DNA from 4 places in the Blautia luti genome. Region 1 is predicted to be linked to each of the others. Evidence: riboswitches for the same ligand, from Rfam matches in the RefSeq annotation. Region 1 holds a riboswitch; each other region holds the start of a gene.
What was found. A riboswitch is a leader RNA that binds a small molecule or an ion and turns the genes downstream of it on or off. The one in region 1 is predicted to bind cobalamin.

Region 1 (4,218 bases):
AAGGCACTGTAAAAATCACAGCCAAAGCTACTGACGGTTCCAAGAAAACTGCAACCATTACCATCAAAGTAAAATAAGCAGTATAACCTAAAACAACCTGCCGGAAAACCGGCAGGTTGTTTTTATTATACTGCTTTATTATTTCGCATCTTTCTTCTCTGCTTCCTTCAGAGTGGAAGAATCAAAGTTTAAGGTATAGTCAATTGCATGAGGCTGACTCATAGCTGTAGTATCTGCTGTTACTTCCATCTCTGTATCGAACTCTGCAATCGGAATTTCAAATGTGGAATTGCCGTCTTTATTTACAGGTAAATACTTCTCATCATTGACCAGCATATAGTCATAATATGGGCTGCTCCATACGATGGTTGCAGTAGCTTCATCTCCTTTGATCTCAATAGCTGCCGGAGAGTCTACAGTTGCTCTGCCTGTTCCACCTGTAAGTGTTACTTCTGCAGTATAACTTCCGTCCTCTACCCCAAGATCTGCGATTTTTTTGCCTTCTGTTTTTTCTGTATCTTTCTCTGCATCATCGGAAACCTCTGTGTCTTCTTCCTTCACAGGATTCTTAACGCTTACTTTATGATCATACCATTTGCCCTTTGTTCCGATCAGTGCTACCTGAAATTCCTCATCAATGGCAGGTACCGGAATATCAAAGCCATATACCTCTTCAGACATCCCATCGCTGTATGTCACTTTGTCAGAAGTTGGTTCCAATAATTCTGCGCCCTCTTTCTGTGCATCTTCAGCAGTTCCTGCAAAAAGATTTACAATTTTTTTGGATGCCAGTGATACATGGATTGTCATTTTTCCATCCTTTACAGTCAGGGTTCCTTTACCATCCATAGCTTCGTTTACATGGAACATACTGCTGTCTGTATCAAACTCAGCTGTATAGACGCCATCTTCGAGAGTCTGGGATTTCGCTGCATCTTCTGATTTTGCTTCTCCATCCTCAGCTTCTTCTGTGGTCTCCTCTGTCGTTGTTTCCTCTGTGTCATCTGTTTTCGCCATAACAGGAGTTGTACTTACAAGCGCTGCAGACAGTGCAAGCATTGACATCATCATGGCAACGGAACGTTTTTTCATAATAGATTCTCCTTTTTTCTGAAAATATATCTGCCCGGAGACTTATAAAAGTATCCGGGCAGTCTGAAATTCTGATTAACTGAAAAATTATTCAGCGTCTGTTGTTTCTTCTGCAGCATCATCTGTTGCAGTATCATCAGCTGCAGCATCATCTGTAGATTCTGCCTCTGCATCGTCTGTTGTCTCTTCATCAGATGTTCCAATGGAATCGATAGCTGCCTGTGTATGTTCTACATAGAGATCTTCTACTGCTTCGATTCTTCCAAGTCCTTCGATCTGGCATTCAACACTGTCAAATGCTCCAGATGCTTCGAACTGGCTCTTCCAGGAATCATCATCATCGCCTGCCATATCGTTGTTAGCGTGGTCACCGGCAACAACCATCAGAGGACGAAGGATTACATTCTTGAATCCTGCATCTTTTACTTTCGCGATAACCTCTTCGCAGGCTGTATCTTCCGGCTTACCTTCTACAGTACCAATGAAAGCGTTTGTAAGTCCAAGGTCTTCCATCTGTGTCTGCATCTGATCATATGTTACGTTAGCTGTATGAGATGTACCATGTCCCATGAATACAAATGCTGTACCAGCATCTGCTGCTGCTTTCATATCATCGAATCCAGCTTCCTTGCATGCAGTATCTGTAATTGCCTGTGCAACTGCTTTCTTGTCATCGTTGATAACAGTAGCGTCATCGCCAACTTCACCAAGCATCGGCTCTGCGATTGCTATAGATTCAAATTTATCTTTGTATCCGTTAACAGCATCTACCATCTCATCATATTCAGCACCATGCATCAGATGTGTAGGCTGTACAACCAGGTTCTTGACACCGTTATCTACTGCACGGTCAAGTGCCTGCTGCATATTATCGATTACTTCATCATCTCTTGCTTCTACATGATTAATGATGATCTGTGCTGTAAATGCACGTCTTACAGACCAATCCGGAAATGCTTCTGCAAGTTTGTCTTCGATTCCTTTGATATCCTCTGCACGGCTGTCATTGAAGGATGTACCGAAGCTTACTACAAGAAGTTCGTTCTCACCGATCTCATCCTGATTACGTGGATCATCTTTGGAAGCATCACCTGTATCACGTCCAAAATATTCAGGGCTTGCTTCTTCACCTTCAACCAGTTCCTTCTGAGCATCTGTCAGTTTATCCCATGCTTCTTTTGCAGCCTTGCAGTCCTCGTCAGTTGTATCATTTCTTTCCTGAACATAGATCTTGTCGATCAGGGCTGCTACTTCGTCTGCTGCTTTCTGGTCATCATCAGAAGCTTCTTCTGTGTCTGCTGCGTCAGCGTCATCTGCTGTATCTTCTGCATCTGTATCTTCTGCAGCTGCATCATCGGTTGTATCAGCATCGTCTGCTGATTCCTCTGTAGCTGTATCATCAGAAGCGTAAGCTACTGCACCTGTTGCTGCTGTCATGGAACAGGTCATGGACACTGCCAGTAATAAAGCTAACATGGATTTTCTTTTCATTTCTTTTTCCTCTTTTAATCTATATTTCCGGACTAATGTATGCAAAAAAGCAGCCACATCTTCTGCGACTGCTATTTTCCCATATAATACACGGTATCACCTGAATGTGATTTTAAAAGAGCTATGTATCGGTATGAGAATATAGGTACTGTAAACCGCAGACCTGAAATTCCACATTAAGGCAGTTCTCCTGACTTCGTTCATCGCTACATTCCCTTCCCGGTTTCCCAGTGGTTTCTGAATATAGCTCCCATACACAGTGACGGTATCGTTCCGGATTCACACCGGATTCTCTTTTGTGCATCAATATTACAATGCGACCTTAACGTTATAACCATTGCACATATTCAATTCGGATATTATCTTTTTATCACAAAAATGGTCATATGTCAAGTCTGTATGCAGTTACCTTTTTTACCTTCTTGCAAGTTCTTTTACAATTTCATCCCAGGTGACACCTTTTTCAGCCATCAGTACCATCATATGATAAAGGAAATCTGAAATCTCATATTTCACTTCTTCTTTGTCCGGATTTTTCGCTGCAATGACGATCTCCGTACATTCTTCTCCTACTTTCTTCAGGATCTTGTCCAGTCCTTTGTCGAAAAGGTAATTGGTATAAGAACCCTCTTTCGGATTCTCTTTTCTGTCCATGATCACATCGTAGACATCCTGGAATACACGCAGAGGATTGGTATCATCATATTCTTTTTTTACCAGAGTCTTGAAGAAACAGGTGCGGTTTCCTGTATGGCAGGCTGCACCGATCTGGGATACCCTGGCCAGAATCGTGTCATTGTCGCAGTCCAGGGTCAGGGATTTCACATACTGCAGATGACCGGAGGTAAGTCCTTTGGTCCACAGTTCATTGCGGCTTCTGCTCCAGTAGGTCATCTTGCCGCTTTTTAAAGTAGTTTCAAATGCTTCTTCATTCATATATGCCAGCATCAGAACTTCATCCGTCTTATAATCCTGTACGATCACCGGAACCATTCCGTCGCTGTTCAGTTTGAAATCAGACCAGGCAATACTGCTCTCGAAGGTCTGTACCGGTATTCCCTGTTCTCTCAGAAGTGCCTTAAATTCCACCAGCGCAGTATCCGGATTGCTGACATATGCGCCGCTTAAACCGCCTACAGCACCTGTCTGCAACAGTTTTACGAGTTCTGCCTCCTTGCTCTCATCTGTGTGAAGAACGATGGGTATGGAAGACAGCTGTGCAATGGAATCCTGTACTGTGTCCAGTGCCAGAACGCCCTGGGCACAAGTTTCGATCAGTTCTTTATGTGCTGCAAATTCTTCTGCTGCTGAAATGCTGACCATCATTTTCTCTTTTCCGAAGCGCAGGGAAACTTCTTCCAGCAGATCAATATTGCTCTGTTTGGAGAAGTTCAGCACAACTTTCCCACAGCCTGCATAGATCAGTTTCTTTACATCTTCTGCCCGTTTGATATTACCGGCTCCGATCACCGGGATCTCGGAGGCATAACAGATATCCCTGATCCTGCCAATCGCAGCATCATGCTCCCGGTCTCCCACAGAAAAGTCAAATACCAGAAGTTCATCTGCCCCGTTATCACTGTAAAAACGTGCCAGCTTCTCCACATCACCGTCGCCAAAGAGATTTCTCTGTCC
Region 2 (4,218 bases), 870 kb from region 1:
CATAAGGCAGAACTGCTGATTCTGGATGAGCCCACAGTTGGTCTGGATGTGATCGCCAGGGATGAGGTGCTGAACATGCTGAGAGAATATATGGAAGAAAATGAAAGCAGTTCTATTCTGATCAGTTCCCATATTTCATCAGATCTGGAGAGTCTTTGTGACGATTTTTATATGATCCATGCCGGAAAAATTATTCTTCATGAGGATACAGATGTACTGCTGTCAGATTATGCAGTTCTTAAAGTTTCAGAAGAAGAGTACGAAAAACTGGATCAGCAATACCTTATTAAGATCCGGAAAGAGGCTTATGGATACAGGTGTCTGACAAACCAGAAACAATTTTATATGGAAAATTATCCGGATGTTGTAATTGAGAATGGAAAGATTGATGATCTGGTAGTGATGATGGAGGAACAGGTATGAAGGGATTATTTGTAAAGGATATAGAACTGATGAAACAGCAGAAACAGTTTTTTATCCTGGTTGTTGTAATGGAAGTCATCCTGAATCTGGCAGGAAGCGGGAGTGTCAGTTTTGCTACAGGATATTTTACGTTTGTCACAGCAATTTTTGCCATTACGACTATAAGTTATGATGAGTTTGATAATGGTCTTGCATTTCTTATGACCTTGCCGGTTACCAGAAAACAATATGTGGCAGAGAAATATCTGCTGGGAGCAGGGCTTACGGCTGCAGCGTGGGGAATTACAACGATAACGGGAGTGATCTGCAAAGGCGTGGCAGAGCTTCAGGGGGACCTGAGTGAGACTATCATCGACAGCCTGATATACATTCCACTGGCACTTCTTATGTTGACGGCATCACTCCCGCTTGTAATACATTTTGGAGCGGAAAAAGGACGTTATATTGCAATGGTCATGTGGGCTATTATAATTGCCGTAGTTTATAGTCTGATAAAAACAATTGGACTTTCAGCAGACGCAGTCGATGCATGGCTGAATGGACTGAACCGGGGAATGGTATTGGCCGGAGCTGTATTGTTTACAGTAATTGTATATATGGGATCTTATTGGGGTAGTGTACGGCTTATGGAGAAGAAAGAATTTTGATGTGTCTCGAATATAGTTGTAATTATAAATGCAGTGTGCTAAAATTATATCAGCGTAATTGAATAGCTGTTAAGTGAACATTATCATATGCAGATTCTGTGTATGATAATGTGAGAGGGAATCAGGTGAAATGCCTGAACGGTTGCGGCCACTGTATACAGAAAAAAGCGGGATTGTAATATGTCATTGCATAAATATGTGAGAAGGCGGAATCCGGCTGCCAGAGAGTATCTGGAAATATTTCTGATACAACATTCATGAACTGCTGAAGCATGGATGTTGTATCAGTTTTTATTTTGTGGAAACTTTCTGTGATCTGTGAGTCAGGAAACCTGCCTGACAGTGTAAAGAAGGAGCTTCCGTAAAAAGTATCCGTTATTTTTATCACTTCTATTTTACTTTTTCTGAAGTTCCATCTTTTCGGTTACACGAACAAGTAAACGACATATACGAAAAGAGAGGAAGTCAAATGAAAAACAGGTATTTATCTACAAGAATTATGGCAATTATGATGGCAGCAGCTATGGTAGTTTCCGCAGCTCCGGCAGCTTTTGCAGCAGAGAGAGCAGACTCTGAGACGATCAAAGAGGACAACCAGCCGGCAGCAGATGCAGATGCAGACGCACAGGATTCAGCAGATGCAGATAAAACAGCAGACGCAGAAGGTACAAAGACAGAATATCCTCTGACCATCACAACCTATGATTATGATGGAAATGAAATTGAAACAACCTATGAAAAGGCACCGGAGAAAGTTCTTGCTGTATATCAGGGAAGCATTGAAACTATGCTGAAACTTGGACTGGAAGACCGCCTTGTAGCTACAGCGGGTCTTGATAATGAAGTTCCGGATGATCTCAAAGAAGCATTCTCTAAAACAAATTATCTTGATGAATTTACCCCATCCCTTGAGACTGTAACGATGTTGGAGCCAGACATGATCTTATCCTGGAGTTCCCTGTTCTCTGATAAAAACCTCGGAAATGTAACAGACTGGATCGACAAAGGCTGCAACGCCTATTACAACACAAACACACGCCCTGACGGAGACAGAACTCTGGAAAATGAATTTACAGATATTTTAAACCTTGGAAAGATTTTTGATGTACAGGACAAAGCACAGGCAATCGTAGATGATGCAAAGGCAGTGATCGATAAAACTCTTACAGCAACAGCAGATGTAGAAGAGAAACCAAGCGTAATGGTTTTGGAACCTCTTGGAGAAGATATCACAAACTATGGTGCAAAGAGCCTTGGTGGAGATATGGTAACACAGTTAGGTGCGACTCTGGCAAACCCGGATGCTTCTACAGTTGGAAAAGAAGATATTATTGCAGCAAATCCTGACGTAATTTTCGTAGTATATATGCCATATGCAGGAGATGATCCGGAAACAGTTAAGAATGACCAGCTTGCAGTTATTCAGGATGACGAAGCACTTCAGAGTCTTGACGCTGTAAAGAACGGTCGTGTTTATCCGATCATGCTCAGCGAGATGTATGCAAGTGCAACACGTACACAGGATGGAATCGAAACATTTGCAAAAGGATTATACCCGGACGTTAATCTTGACTGATTGAGGAAAATACAGTGAAAGAACAGGTTTCACAGACAAAAAAAGGCAGTGTGCTCAGAACATCCATGTATGTGGCAGTCCTCATCGGACTTGCAGGATTTCTTATTTTTTCCATACTTGCGGCGATTACTTTTGGTAATGCTGATCTGTCGCTGAAGGATGTGTACAGTGTCATTGTTTATAAATTATTTCATATAAAAAGTCTGTCTGCCTATGCAGAAGGTGCAATTCACGATGTTGTATGGCTGATCCGACTGCCCAGAGTCCTGTTGGCTCTGGCAGTTGGAATGGCTCTTTCTGTATGTGGCGTAGTAATGCAGGCGATCGTGCAGAACCCGCTGGCAGATCCTTATGTACTGGGTATTTCATCTGGTGCATCCCTTGGTGCAACGCTGGCAATCATGCTCGGAATCGGAAGCTTTCTTGGCGGGAACTCTGTCGGAGTTACTGCTTTTATTGGCGCGATGATCACCTCCTTTGCAGTTATTGCTATTGCAAATATGGGAGGAAAGGCAACATCAGCTAAGCTGATCCTTGCCGGAATGGCGGTCAGTGCGGTATGCTCTGCTTTTTCAAATTTTGTTATTTACATTACAAATGACAAAAATGCAGCTACGGAAGTTATGAAATGGAGCATGGGAAGTCTTGCAGGGGCAAGCTGGGCCAGAGTAGGTGTGATGCTTCCGGTTACTCTGATATGTGTGGTCATCTTCTGGACACAGTATCGAAATCTGAATCTGATGCTTTTGGGAGATGAAGTTTCTATCACACTTGGAACAGATTTACACAGATTGAGAACATTTTACCTGATTGTTGCTTCTGTAATGATTGGATTTGCCGTATATTGTGCTGGCGTGATCGGATTTGTAGGACTTGTGATTCCTCATGTAGTCAGGATTCTGTTTGGAACTGACCACAGAAGATTACTTCCACTGAGCGCACTTCTTGGCGCGTCTTTTCTGATCTGGTGTGATGTGGCATGTCGTGTGATCCTGAAGAATTCTGAGATGCCGATTGGTGTGCTGGTATCAATTATCGGTGCTCCATGCTTTATTTATCTGCTTGTGCGGAAATCCTATGGATTTGGAGGTAGCAAGTAATGAAGATCACTACAAAAGATATTCAGGTTGGATTTCACGCCCGACAGATATTAAAAGGCATTTCCATAGAGTCACAGGACAAAGAACTGGTAGGAATCATCGGGCCAAATGGAAGCGGAAAGTCGACGTTGTTAAAATGTATCTACCGTATTCTGAAGCCAGATGCAGGTGCTGTTTATCTGGATGGAGAGGAACTTCATTCTATGAGTGTCAAGAGTTCTGCAAGGAAAATGGCGGTTGTGGCACAGCATAATTACTACAATTTTGATTTCACAGTGCGAGAGGTTGTCCTTATGGGACGTGCACCACATAAAAAAACACTGGAACGAGATAATGCGAAAGATTATCAGATTGTGGATGAAGCATTGAGAACGGTGCAGATGGAGACGTTTGCAGACCGCACATTCTCGACTCTTTCAGGTGGAGAACAGCAGAGAGTAATTCTGGCAAGGGCACTGGCACAGCAGACACC
Region 3 (4,218 bases), 1.6 Mb from region 1:
TGTTTCTGCAGTTACTATCCATACTGGCATTGGAATCGGCGCATTCCATCCGGTTTCTGTATGAACATTTTTTATTCGGAATAACGGAGAAATAACTGAATGTATTTTATTATGCATGTTCCTATGCAAAGGTTGATTATTCCAGATTTATGAATACCACTGTCAGGATTGCTTTGAAGCTGATACTGGATTCCTTGCAGACGTAGCCGGTATTTCTGTGTGTGGATGATACAATGGTATCCCAATTTGGCACAAAATTTGAAAATGTTTCAAAACTGTTTGACCATGCCGCACACAACGGTTCCAACTACCTGAATGGACACTGCTTTGTAAGTGTCATGCTCTGCGTACCCGTCTGGAATGGGGATAAGGTATCTTATCTTTCCGTTCCCCTTGGTTATCGTATGTGGCAGAAAAAAGCGCCACTGAACCAGACCGGAAGTGACCGTATGAAATACATTCCGCTGTTTTTGTACTCATTTCGGTGGAATATTGAAGTAAGCTACTATGAGCAGAAAACTTTCTGGTCTTTCTGCAACTATATGGCGCGAAGCTGCAAAGGGATTGAAATGCTGGTCAACCTGATCAATATCAGTTACTGTGCCATGAAGATTCTGCCCTATCGGAACGAACATTTCTCTGAATACCGAACAAAGAGTGTACAGGAATTTCGTTTTGAATTAAGTCAGGGCATTCGCAGCCAGATATTTTTTGCTACTTTCGTGCAAAATATTGAAACACATATAAAATCAAATGCTATGGCAAAGGCTCTAAAACAGCTGATTTGCCAGCAAGTCTACCATTTATAAAGTTGTAAACTGGTGAACGTTTATTTTATAATCAAAATAGTTTTTTATACAGAGTTAACATGGGAAAAGATCAGTTATAAAGCCTGTTAGTTGAAACAGGTAGCAAGATACATGTATCTGTGTATCTAAAAATAATATATGTGAGGGACAGGCTTATGAAAAAGTTGAACAATGAGGACATACAGGCATACTTTCAGGCAGGAAATTCCGGATTCTGGAAAGTAGAGTCTGAAGAAGGAAAAAAGACAAGACTGTACACGGATGAGATCACAAATGAACTGTTTGGAATTACAGAAGACCTGTCTCCGGAAAAATGCATGGAGTATGTGGCAGAACATATTTATCCGCAGGAAAGGGAGTGCTTTTGGGATTACATGGAAGAACTGAAAAGTCATGAATCAGAAGCTGTTTACCGTTACATGCATCCTGTAAAGGGAGTCATTTATATACGATGTACAGGAAGGAGAGTCCCATCCCCAGACAATATGATCAGGCTTGTGGGCTATCATCAGGAAGCAGCAAGACAGATTCGGGCAATGGATCGTCCTGATGCAAAACTGATCCCTATTGTAGCCATGTCTGCAAATGCTTTTCAGGATGATGTGGAGCGTAGCATAAAGGCAGGAATGAATAAACATATTTCAAAGCCATTGACGGGGGAAAGTGTAATCAGGGAGATTAAAAGTATGCTATAACCAAAGAGCTCGTATGTCTTTGCAGAGGCTGCATGTATTCGGGAAGGCTTGGTAAATCTTCTTAAGAAGCATAAAAAAACAGGGAGAAAATCAGATGAGTAAAATAGTAAATATTAAAATACAGACTGAGAAAAAGGAAAAAATACAGAAGATCTTTAACAGCATTGAAGAGATAAAGGATACTCTGGCTGATATGATCAGTGAGTTCGATGAGGAGAATACTACAGAGGAACGGACATTGGATGCTTTGACAGAGGCGTTAGATGCGTTGGAAGATGCATCAGAAGTAATTGCAGATGTACTGTGATTTATATCAGGAAACGACTAAGAATCTCTGTTAACTGACAGACGGGGTGATACATTTATGGCATCAGAGAGAACGAAGGAACTATATAGAGTTCTGCTAAGCAAAGGGTATCCTAAAGAATTCTGCGCAGAAGTTGCTTATAAAAACATGAATACAGATTATACAGCAACGAGAATGCTGGGATATTTATACAGATATACGAATCCCAAGATCGAAGATCTGGTAGATGAGATGCTGGCAATCCTCAGTGACAGAAATCAGATTATTGAGAAGAAAGAATCAGAACATGCCCAGGCTGTGATCAGTGAAATGTACAGAAATGGATTGGGATGAGTAATTATCCCTTGACAAAAATATAGAAAATAAAGCTTGATTTTTGGAATATAGTTGATAAAATAAAAATAAATACATTGTTTTCAGTGCCTTTGTAAAAATATTACCAAAGGTTAAAAGGGAATCAGGTGTGAGTCCTGAGCGATCCGGTCACTGTGAACAGGGAGTGATGCTGAAGGTGCCATTGGCATTTTGCTGAGAAGGTGCAGCAGAGCGAAGATCTGTCAGCCAGGAAACCTGCTGAAAATATCTGATGAGACGCTTCCGATGAAAGCTTTTTCATTAATTATGTCAAGGATGAATAACTGGATATAATAGGATTAAAGGGCTTGTTTTCGTGCGAAAACAGGTCTTTTTTGTTTAGCCCTGAATGCTGTCCTTTTTATCTGCTTTTATCCATAAGAAAGAAAAGCTTTATCGCGGAGTATATGTATATTTCAAAATTCAAAGGAGGAAGTATTGAAATGAAAAGATCAAAAGCTTTTCTGGCACTGATGTTATCCGCAACCATGACAGTAACTGGAATTTCACCAGTGTGGGGCGCTGATGTCTTCTCAGATGGGGAAACTGAGATTACGGATCATACTCCGGAGACATCTGAGCAGGAGTTGGCAGAAGACGAGCTGAGTATGTTTTCACAAGAAACATCACAGGACAACGGAAACGATAACTATGAGTTTTCAGATGGAGAACAGACAGATGAACTGCAGGAAGATGTACAGTTTACAGATTCCGAAGATGATGTTCTGACAGAAGCAGAGATTTCAGCAGCAGGTGCATCTGAAGATCAGTATCAGGATGGAACTTATACGCCGGAAGAATTTTCGTTCAAAGGAGGATCTGGAAAAACAACGATCACCTGTCCGGAAGTAAAGGTTGAAAGAGGAAAAATTTATGCCACTGTTGTATTCAGCAGTTCCAAGTATACGAAACTGGTAGTTGGAGATAATGAATATCTTCCGATTACCGGAACTTCTTATGAAGGGTCTGTTTTTGAAGTTCCGGCTGTCCTGAATCAGGATATGGAGATTACCGGAACAACCACTGCCATGACAATGGTGCATGATATTATATATACGATTCATATTAAACTGACTACAATCCCTGTTGTGACACCAGCTCCGGACGTGCTGGAAACTGGTACTTATACAGCCAATGTACGTGCAGACAGCGGTCTGCCGGTAGAGGCCTGCACTTTATATGTGGAAGATGGACAGATCAATGCGATTATGACATTAAAGAATGCAGATTATGACAGACTTTATGCAGGAGAAGCTCTGGATGCTGAAACTGCAAAAGAGGAAAATATGGCTGCATATATTCCATCTGAAGATGGCGCAAAGCATATTTTCTGGTCTGTACCGGTAGAGAAACTGGACAGCCTGTTTGAAATCGCAGCCCGCAGGAGTGATGATAAGGTATGGACAGACCATTATGCGAAGATCGTGGCATCTTCTGTACAGAAGGTAAGCGATGAAGTGCAGAAACCGGATGAAAAAGCAGAAGCATTGAAATACCTGTACAGAAATTATGTTGATGCGGGAATTACAACTACATCCGGAATAGAAAGAAAAGATGATACCTATATAGTATCTTATTACGATGCGAAGAAGTATGCAGTTTCCAGTATTAAGCTGAACCGTCCGAATGTAAAAGAATACAAGAGTGGCTGGTTCTTCTCTGACTGGAGTGCTTTTAGAAGCACAGTAAAGCAGGAACCTGCGAAGAAGCAGACTTATTATCTGGATCAGACTAAGAGAACAGAAGAACAGACATTTACTGCAACTCTGAAATTATATGATCCATCTGTGGAGGATGCAGCGATCAATGATAATACAGCAGAAGCACTGGCAGAGCATACGTATACATTCGAAGTCAAACCACAGACCAATAGCTGCCAGGTTGTTTTTCAGGCTGTAAACAGCAAGAACGGAGAAGTGATCCCGGATGCAGCGATTACTGTAACAGACAGTACTAAGAATGAAGTAACTTCTTCAGAGAATGGTTATACACTGATTCCGGGAAAGAAATATACTGTAACGGCATCCAGAGATGGCTATATTGCAGCTGGAAC
Region 4 (4,218 bases), 1.3 Mb from region 1:
CCAGAGTATCAGCGAAGCTTGTTACACCGATTGTGATCTCTTTTGCATCTGCTGCGTGAGTTACAGTTGCCATGGAAAATGTCATTGTACATGCAAGTGCTACTGCTAAAACTTTTTTGAATAATGTGTTTTTCATATATTCCTCCTGAAAAAATTAGGTAAGTGGGATTCATTTCCACTTTATGGTTGATCATTTATCATTATTACTTGTGCAGAAGTCCGATTGCTGTCTGCACCGGTTGATTGTTACTCTATCTTACCTTATCTTCTACGGTTCAGTACGGAAGCCGCAGAACTTTTTATACCCGGCATTTTTTTACCATGCGGATATATTTGAGCTGTCCTCATTATATAAGAAACAACAGCCTGCTTTCTTACTCCTGTCTCGGATCGAGAACGTCACGGATGCTGTCACCAAGCATGTTGAAGATAACTACGCAGATCACGATCGCAATACCTGGGTAGATCATCAGCCAAGGTGCTTTTGCCATGTAAGTTCTTCCCTCGTTGAGCATCAGTCCCCATTCAGGTGTCGGCGCTGTAGCACCAAAACCAAGGAATGACAAGGATGCCAGCTCCAGCATCATGGTTCCGATATCTGCTGCTGCAGTTACTACCATCTGAGTAACCATGTTCGGGAGAACATGTACAAGCAGAATCTTCCATGTCTTGGTTCCGTTTACGACTGCTGCTTCAATATAAAGGTTTTTCTTTACTCTCAGTACCATGCTTCGTGCAAGACGGGCATATTTGGTCCAGCTTACTGCTGCAATGGAGATAACCGCATTTACAAGGTTCGGTCCCAGCATACCGGCGATTGCGATGGCAAGTACCAGACCAGGGAAAGAGATCATCATATCTGCGATACGCATGATCACACTGTCTATGATTCCACCGAAGTATCCGGCGATAACTCCAAGAAATGTACCGATCACAAAGATAACTGCTACCAGACATAATGTCATGACCAGAGAAGTTCTGGTTCCGAAGATCACTCGTGATAACAGGTCACGTCCCAGCTTGTCTGTTCCAAAGGGATGTGCAGAACTTGGCGCCTGAAGGGATTCCAGCATTACTGCATCCAGCGGGTCGTAGGGTGCGATCTGCGGAGCAAACACAGCTACACCGACTACCACCAGCGCCAGTATCGAAAAAAGGGTAAACTGCTTATTTTCTTTAAATACTTTCGCTAACTTCAATTATCTATCCTCCTTAAGTCTTGGATCCAGATAAGTATAGGACAGATCCACAAGCAGATTGATACACATATACAGGATAGCGATCCACAGTACATATCCCTGAACCAGCGGATAATCGCGGCAGGAGATTGCTTTGACTGCCATATTTCCCATACCAGGCCAGTTGTAGATGATCTCAACGACCGCAGTACCGCCAAGAAGACTTCCCAGAGAAAGTCCAAGCAGAGTTACCAGTGGGAGCATTACATTCGGAAGAACATGTCTCCAGAGGATTACGCTCTCTTTGATTCCTCTCATTCGTGCACCTGTTACATAATCCTGGTGAAGCTCCTCCAGAACCGCACTTCTTACCTGTCTTGTATATTTCGCAGACATGGCAAGGGCCAACGTAAGTGACGGCAGGATCATCGCCTTTAAGTCGGTGCTTCCTCCTGCTACATTTACCCAGCGAAGCTGTACACCGAAGATGCTAAGTAAGATCAGACCCAGCCAGAAGCTTGGTACGGACACCCCGATAAAAGTAATTCCTCTTACAAAATAGTCCGGGAATTTGTTCTGATACACTGCTGCCAGGATTCCCAATGGGATGGAAATCACGATCATCATCAGCAATGCCAGCAAAGACATCTTCAGGGTTGGCCAGAAACAGGATACAAGTTTCTGTACTACCGGCATCTTAAAGGAATAGGACTGTCCCATATCTCCGGTAAGCACACCCTTGAGCCAGCTTCCATACTGTACAAGAAACGGCTGGTCAAGACCCAGCTCATGTCTTGTCTGTTCCAGAAGCTCCGGTGTGGGAAGATTACCGCACTCTGTCAGCATGATCTCAGCCGGATCACCAGGAGACAGATAAGTCAGTCCAAAGGTCAGAAAACTGATACCGAAAAGGACGATCAGAATCTGCAGAAATCTTTTCCCGATTTGTTTTTTCGTCAAAATAATCTCCTTCCTACATCTTTCGTGAATTAAACCAATTTCAGAATTGTTACTGAGCGCCTTTTGTTCAGTAACGCGGAAAAATCCCCCCAGGGGGCTTAATTTTACGCAAAAAAATAGCCCGTATATAAAATACCATACATACGGACACAAAATGACACGAAAAAATTATGCTTCCTATCTACCGTAAGAATCATTCCTATCCCAATTGTAAGCAGTTCTCCTGACTTAAAATCATCACTTCGAAATCGCCTTCCCAGACCAACTTTAACTTCACATGGTCCAGTGACATTTATCATTACGAAGCTCCCTATTACAGTGACGGGATCGTACCGGACTTACACCGGTTTCTCTATTAATCCTTGCGGAACTTACAACGACTGGTTCAAAACCAATAAATGTTATTTATTTTTTGCCTGAACAGTATAAAACAACTTTTTATATTTTGTCTAGTATTTACGAAAAAAAATTGAATTGTATCAAAAAACATACAAAAAAAAGAACCCTGCCTGCAGGATTCTTCTTTCCACTGATGTCTCTCTTCTATATTAATTCAGTCCTTTAATATAATTGATCAGATCTTCTTTCTCGCTCTCAGTCAGCTTACGGACATTGGTAAATGCACTGACAAAATTCTTCAGAGAACCTTCATAAGAATCGTCAACGATCTGCTGAGCATAATTCTCGAAATATTTCTGCTTCGTAACGGCCGGAATATAGATCGCACGTTTACCGCTTTTGTCAATATTCAGAAAACCTTTCTGAGCAAGGCGTGTAAGGAATGTATTTACAGTCTGCTTTTTCCATTCTTTATTTGCCTCGTTATTAAAGTAATTCATAATCTCGGAAAAAGTCCCTGGTGTTTCTCTGGACCATAAATAATTCAAAATATAATATTCAGTTGCGCTCATCGCGTTGCGTACCATTATAAGTCCTCCTTATTAGTTATCTTTCTTGATATAGTACAACATATTTATATCTTATTATAATATAAATCTGCAAAGATTACCAGATGAAGATTTATACAAAAATCCAACTGCAAAATAGGCTATTTTTTTATACAGATGCTTCTTTGATCATACAATACTGCTTCAGTCCGAAATGAGGTTTCTCCACAATTCCATAAGTCTTGAAGCCGAAATGCTCATAGATGGGAACATTGTTGGGATTATGCGTTTCCAGGGAGATCAGCATCTTATGTTCCTGTGCATAATCGATCACTTCATCCATCAGAAGTTCTGCCAGTCCATGGTGCTGATGGCCCGGATCCACTGCCAGGTAAATTACATGAAGCCGTTCGGTCTGATGAAGCTGGTCCGTCCAGCTGGAATTCAGGTAATCCTTTCCCTGAACGAAATTCCAGAAGGTCTTCAGGCTGGGATCCTCTTTGATCAGCCAGCCATCTGTGGTAAGCATGGCCTTCGCCTCTGTGAGGCAGTACTCCAGGAAATTATAATGCTCTGTTTCATCAGAAACCACCAGAATACTGTTCAGTTCACTGCTGTCGGAATAGATCTCACAGGTGTGAAAAAACTCCGTCAGATCGCAGGAAAAAAGCTCCGGGAGAAGCCGTTCTCTGGTATCGTCATCAGGGATCAGTGCATGATATAACGGATCCTGGGCGAAGCAGACCGTCAGCAGTTTCTGCAATCGCGGCAAATCGTCTTCCTGTACTCTGTATAACTTATTGCTTTCCATATTATGTATAAATCTCCTTCAATTATTCTATAATATCAGAGTTAAAGTTCAAAAAGCCGTTCGTGCCTGCACGCTTTGACCCTAACATCCTTTTATTTCTTCCAGCATTACGTAAATCCTGGAAACCGATTGTTTCAGATAGCGGATATCATCTCTGTAGTAAGCTCTCTGTCTGCGCAGGGCAGCCTCCAGGCGGCGGATCTCTTCATCCAGTTCAGGCTCTTTTTCATTCATCCGCTCTTTCAGTTTCTGAACGATCCCGTAGAGGTTCTCATGATGCATGATGCGTCCTGCTCCCCACATCAGGCGGTCCTTGGGCTGGTGAAGGATGTATTCTGTGAAATGATAGTAAACCTCTTCGTCAAAAAGAAAGGCATACATA

Region 2: linked by a shared signal. The riboswitch ahead of R8695_RS03005 (ABC transporter substrate-binding protein) and the one ahead of R8695_RS07085 (sirohydrochlorin cobaltochelatase) in region 1 are both predicted to bind cobalamin.
Region 3: linked by a shared signal. The riboswitch ahead of R8695_RS16915 (Ig-like domain-containing protein) and the one ahead of R8695_RS07085 (sirohydrochlorin cobaltochelatase) in region 1 are both predicted to bind cobalamin.
Region 4: linked by a shared signal. The riboswitch ahead of nikB (nickel ABC transporter permease) and the one ahead of R8695_RS07085 (sirohydrochlorin cobaltochelatase) in region 1 are both predicted to bind cobalamin.

What each region holds. Positions count from the first base shown of each region.
Region 1 covers NZ_AP028156.1:1,511,142-1,515,359, reverse strand. The annotation lists gene R8695_RS07095 (Ig-like domain-containing protein) at 1-77, shown strand, start outside; gene R8695_RS07090 (hypothetical protein) at 139-1,092, opposite strand; gene R8695_RS07085 (sirohydrochlorin cobaltochelatase) at 1,180-2,583, opposite strand; cobalamin riboswitch at 2,747-2,923, opposite strand; gene hisIE (bifunctional phosphoribosyl-AMP cyclohydrolase/phosphoribosyl-ATP diphosphatase HisIE) at 2,998-4,218, opposite strand, start outside.
Region 2 covers NZ_AP028156.1:638,076-642,293, forward strand. The annotation lists gene R8695_RS02995 (ABC transporter ATP-binding protein) at 1-423, shown strand, start outside; gene R8695_RS03000 (ABC-2 transporter permease) at 420-1,070, shown strand; cobalamin riboswitch at 1,151-1,424, shown strand; gene R8695_RS03005 (ABC transporter substrate-binding protein) at 1,540-2,646, shown strand; gene R8695_RS03010 (FecCD family ABC transporter permease) at 2,661-3,746, shown strand; gene R8695_RS03015 (ABC transporter ATP-binding protein) at 3,746-4,218, shown strand, end outside.
Region 3 covers NZ_AP028156.1:3,658,042-3,662,259, reverse strand. The annotation lists gene R8695_RS16935 (hypothetical protein) at 234-809, shown strand; gene R8695_RS16930 (response regulator) at 965-1,504, shown strand; gene R8695_RS16925 (hypothetical protein) at 1,599-1,811, shown strand; gene R8695_RS16920 (hypothetical protein) at 1,869-2,144, shown strand; cobalamin riboswitch at 2,212-2,403, shown strand; gene R8695_RS16915 (Ig-like domain-containing protein) at 2,609-4,218, shown strand, end outside.
Region 4 covers NZ_AP028156.1:202,620-206,837, reverse strand. The annotation lists gene R8695_RS00945 (ABC transporter substrate-binding protein) at 1-136, opposite strand, end outside; gene nikC (nickel transporter permease) at 375-1,199, opposite strand; gene nikB (nickel ABC transporter permease) at 1,200-2,138, opposite strand; cobalamin riboswitch at 2,335-2,528, opposite strand; gene R8695_RS00930 (BlaI/MecI/CopY family transcriptional regulator) at 2,687-3,064, opposite strand; gene R8695_RS00925 (GNAT family N-acetyltransferase) at 3,195-3,836, opposite strand; gene R8695_RS00920 (M28 family peptidase) at 3,918-4,218, opposite strand, start outside.